2 regions of the Catenulispora sp. GP43 genome follow, and region 1 is predicted to be linked to the other one. Evidence: riboswitches for the same ligand, from Rfam matches in the RefSeq annotation. Region 1 holds a riboswitch; the other holds the start of a gene.

What was found. A riboswitch is a leader RNA that binds a small molecule or an ion and turns the genes downstream of it on or off. The one in region 1 is predicted to bind cobalamin.
Region 2: it holds a riboswitch for cobalamin, as region 1 does, so the genes downstream of both, ABH926_RS05870 (putative cobaltochelatase) here and ABH926_RS28440 (ribonucleoside-diphosphate reductase subunit alpha) in region 1, are expected to answer to the same signal.

Annotation. Positions count from the first base shown of each region.
Region 1 covers NZ_JBGCCT010000015.1:133,438-135,814, forward strand. Annotated here, with positions in the region: gene ABH926_RS28430 (PPOX class F420-dependent oxidoreductase) at 1-298, shown strand, start outside; gene ABH926_RS28435 (dihydrofolate reductase family protein) at 323-883, opposite strand; cobalamin riboswitch at 951-1,198, shown strand; gene ABH926_RS28440 (ribonucleoside-diphosphate reductase subunit alpha) at 1,327-2,377, shown strand, end outside.
Region 2 covers NZ_JBGCCT010000002.1:486,834-489,210, reverse strand. Annotated here, with positions in the region: gene ABH926_RS05880 (sulfite oxidase-like oxidoreductase) at 1-300, shown strand, start outside; gene ABH926_RS05875 (hypothetical protein) at 336-515, opposite strand; cobalamin riboswitch at 618-744, shown strand; gene ABH926_RS05870 (putative cobaltochelatase) at 832-2,377, shown strand, end outside.

The DNA.
Region 1 (2,377 bases):
GAACCCCATGTGGTTCCTGTGGGACGGCGAGTTCCTGTCCTTCACCACCTCGACCAAGCGCGCGAAGTACAAGGAGCTCAGCGAGCGCCCGAGCGCCGCGGTCTCCATCAACGACCCCGACGCGCCGTACCGCTACCTGGAGCTGCGCGGCACCGTGGAGCGCATCGAGCCGGACCCGGAGGGCGCGTTCTTCGGCGTGCTGGCCGACCGCTACTCGCTGCCGATGGACGGCACGGTGGGCGACGCGCCGACCCGCGTGCGGATCTACCTGCGGCCGGTGCACGCGACCTTCCAGTAGTCAGCCCGCTGATCGGCCCGTCGGTCAGCCGGTGACGGCGTAGCGCAGGAAGACGACGCCGCCGGCGAAGCGGCGCTCGTCCACGAGCTCGAGCCGCATGCGCACATCCTGGGGCAGGGCGGCCTTGCCGCCGCCCACCAGGATCGGGTTCAGCAGCAGCTGGATCTCGTCCACCAGGCCCGCGGCGATCGCCTGGCCGGCCAGCTCGGCGCCGCCGATGGTCAGGTCGGTCGGCGAGGTCTCCTTGAGCTGCTGGACGGCGCCGACGTCGAACTCCCGCTCCAGCCGCGTCCGGGCGGTCGGAACGGATGCGAGCGTCCGCGAGTAGACGATCTTCTCGGCCGCCCGCCAGATCCGTGCGTAGTCACTCGACACGGGACCGGCGTCGGGCCCGGCGCCCTCGGTCTCCCAGTACCGCATCGTCTCGTACATCCGGCGGCCGTAGAGGTAGGTGCCGATGCCGCGTTCGAGGTCGTTGACGAACGCGTGCACTTCCTCGTCGGGCGCGGCCCACTCGAAGGCGCCGCCGGCGTCCTCCACGTACCCGTCGAGCGAGGCGATCGCCGAATAGATCAACTTGGCCATGCTCCATCTTCGCAGAAGCCCTCTGACATACAGCATGTTGATTGGAGATTCCGACCCGCCACAAGATATGGTGTCCGACGCAGCTGGTTCGGCCACCACCCCAAGCAGGGCGGCGGCCGAGGCAAGAGGGAACCCGGTGGGAAACCGGGACTGCCCCGCAGCGGTGAGTGGGAACGACCGCCGTCGTGCACACTGGGCCACCGAACGCCTTCGGGCGGGCCTGGGAAGTGACGGCCAGTAGGGTCCCGGAGCGGATTCGCCCGCCCCCGGGAACGCCCGCGAGTCCGAAGACCTGCCAGCCGTGCCGTGCCCGGACGTGGGGCACGGCTGGTCCGAGGCCGCGTGGGACGGCTGACGGCGGAACGCGTCGCGGCTTTCGCGCGCCTTCCGGTGTCTGCTCGCCCTGGGTCCGGACCGGACCTACGACTGGCGAGGAGAAGGTTGTGACGGTCACCCAGGTCGGCCCCACGGAGCTCGGGCTGCCGGAATCGGGCCCTGGTCAGGGGACCGCGGCGGCACCGGTCGCCCTGGCAGCGGTCCCCACACCAGCGCGCGCGGGGGCGCAGCCGGCGTCGCAGGACCAGTCCGCCGAGCAGGCGCTGGAACAGCGGATCGCCGCCTGGTCCGCGGACCTCCCCGATGTCGACGCCGCCCGCGTCGCGCGCAAGACGTTCGCCGGCCTGCCGCCGGCCGCGACCGCCGGCCAGATCGCCGACCTCGCCGTCCAGAGCGCCGCCGAGCTGATCGGCGAGGAGCCGCAGTACTCGAAGCTCGCCGCCCGCCTGCTGTCCGGGGTCGTCGCCGGCGAGGCCGCGGGCCAGGGCGCGACCTCCTTCAGCGCGTCCATCGCCGTCGGGCATCGGGAGGGCCTGATCGGCGACGAGACCGCCGCCCTGGTCGCCGCCTCGGCCGCGGCGTTCGACGCGGCCATCGACCCCGACGGCGACCTGCGCTTCGAGTACTTCGGCCTGCGCACCGTCTACGACCGCTATCTGCTGCGCCACCCGGTGACCCGCCGCGTCATCGAGACGCCGCAGCACTTCCTGCTGCGCGTGGCCGCCGGGCTGTCGCAGGACCCGCAAGAGGCCGTCGGCTTCTACCGCCTGATGTCCTCGCTGGCCTACCTGCCCAGCTCCCCCACGCTGTTCAACTCCGGCACCCGGCACACCCAGATGTCGTCGTGCTACCTCGTGGACTCCCCGCGCGACGAGCTGGACTCCATCTACGACCGCTACCACCAGGTCGCACGGCTGTCGAAGTTCGCCGGCGGCATCGGCATCGGCTTCTCCCGGGTCCGCTCGCGCGGCGCGCTGATCCGCAGCACCAACGGCCGCTCGAACGGCATCGTCCCGTTCCTGCGCACGCTGGACTCCTCGGTCGCCGCGGTGAACCAGGGCGGCCGGCGCAAGGGCGCGGCGTGTGTGTACCTGGAGCCGTGGCACCCGGACATCGAGGAGTTCCTCCAGCTACGGGACAACACCGGCGAGGACGCGC
Region 2 (2,377 bases), on a different contig from region 1:
GTCTGGGCCGAGTACGGCTACAGCTCGAACCTGCGCCTGGAGGACCTGCTCCGGGAGGACGTCGTGTTCGCCACCCACCACGACGGCGCGCCGCTCACCCCCGAGCACGGCTTCCCGCTGCGGCTGATCCTGCCGCACCGGTACGCCTGGAAAGGGCCCAAGTGGGTCCGGGGCATCGAGTACCTCACCGAGGACCGCCGCGGGTTCTGGGAGGAGCGCGGGTACCACAACATCGGCGACCCGTGGCGGGAACAGCGGTACTCCTACCAGGAGGACCCCGGCGACGGGCCTCCGCTGTAGTCCCGTCCCGGCTGTAGTCCCGTCCGGCCGGCTCCTCAGCCCGTCCGGATCCGGCGCAGCACCGCCCGCCACAGCGTCCCGGGCCGGCCGAGCGCCGGCAGCCGCTGCCCGGGGGCGGGCGTGTCGCGTTGCTCACCCCGCGCCAGGGCGAACGCCCCGCCGTCCAGCTCGTATTCACCCAGGACACGGGGTCTGCGCTGTCGATCGCTCACCATCCCATTGAGGGATACATCCGGACATCGCGCCACCCGGCGCCGTCCGGACGCGGTTTGACGGCCGGTGATCGCTGCGGGATGCTGCACGCGGGACGGTCGGCAGGAATCCGGTGCGAATCCGGAGCGGTCCCGCCACTGTGATCAGGGAGTGCCTCCCGCTTGAGATGCCACTGGAACATCAGTGTTCTGGGAAGGCCGGGCAGGCGCGCGGATCTGAGAGTCAGGAGACTACGACCGCCCCAGGCACGCCGCCCCCGCGGCGTGTTCTCGTGAGGAGACCTGTCGGGCGTGGATACCCGTGAGGAGCTGATCCGGCGTGCCGCCGTACCCGTTCACCGCCGTCGTCGGGCTCGACGACCTGCGGCTGGCCCTGCTGCTGAACGCCGTGTCCCCGGCCGTCGGCGGCGTGCTCGTGCGCGGGGAGAAGGGCACTGCCAAGTCGACGATCGTGCGCGCCCTGGCCGCCGTGCTCCCGCAGATCGCCGTGGTCCCGAGCTGTCGGTTCTCGTGTGACCCCGCGACCCCCGACCCGGCCTGCCCGGACGGCCCGCACCTCCCCGGCGCCACGGCGGCCCGGTCCCGCCCGGCGCGCCTGATCGAGCTCCCGGTCGGCGCCACCGAGGACCGCCTCGTGGGCTCCCTGGACCTGGAGAAGGTCCTGGCCTCCGGCGTCGCCGCCTACGAACCCGGCCTGCTGGCCGCCGCGCACCGCGGCCTGCTGTACGTGGACGAGGTCAACCTCCTGCACGACCACCTCGTGGACCTGCTCCTGGACGCCGCCGCGATGGGCGTCGCGCACGTCGAGCGCGAAGGCGTCTCGGTCCGGCACGCGGCGCGCTTCCTGCTCGTCGGCACCATGAACCCCGAAGAGGGCGAACTGCGCCCGCAGCTGCTGGACCGGTTCGGCCTGACCGTCGAAGTCCGCGCCAGCCGCGACCCGGCCGAGCGCGCCGAGGTGGTCCGCCGCCGCCTGGCCTACGAGGCCGACCCCGAGGGCTTCGCAGCGGCCTGGGAGCAGGCGGACAAGGAGACGGCCGCACGCATCGAGGCGGCGCGCGCCCTGCTGCCCTCCGTGGTGCTCCCGGAGGCCGAACTGCTGCGAGTCACTCGGATCTGTGCGGCGTTCGAGGTCGACGGGATGCGCGCGGACCTGGTGACGGCACGGGCCGCGACCGCGCTCGCGGCCTGGGCCGGGCGCGACGTGGTGATCGCCGAGGACGTGCGGCAGGCCGCGATGCTGGCGCTGCCGCACCGCCGGCGGCGGCATCCGTTCGACGCGCCGGGCCTGGACGAGGAGCGGCTGGACGAGGCCATGGACGACGGGGATGAGGATCCTGATCCCGGTCCCGGTTCCGGTGGGCCCGACGGCGGCGGTGGGCCCGACGGCGGCGGCGGTCCTGACGGCGGCGGCGGTCCTGACGGCGGCGGCGGTTCCAACGGTGGCGATACTTCCGGCGGCCCGTCCAACGGTGCCGAGCCTGAGCCCTCGGTCGGTGCCTCGACCGGCGAATCACCCGCTGAGCAGAAGCAAGTGTCCGGATCGTCGCGCGAGCAGCCCGCCGCCACTGCCACTGAGCCCTTCAAAGCCCGCCTGCTCCAGGTCGAAGGCGTCGGCACCGGCGCCGAAGGCCGCCGCTCCCGAGCCCGCGCCGCCGGCGGCCGCTCGGTCGGCGCCCGCCCCGGCGCGCGCGGCCTCCATCTGATCGCGACCGTCCACGCCGCCGCGCCCCAGCAGGTCGCCCGGGGCCGTCGCGACGGCGCTCTGCGTCTGCGCTCCGAGGACCTCCGCGAGCCGATCCGCGAGGGCCGGGAAGGCAATCTCGTCCTGTTCGCGGTCGATGCCTCCGGGTCCATGGCCGCCC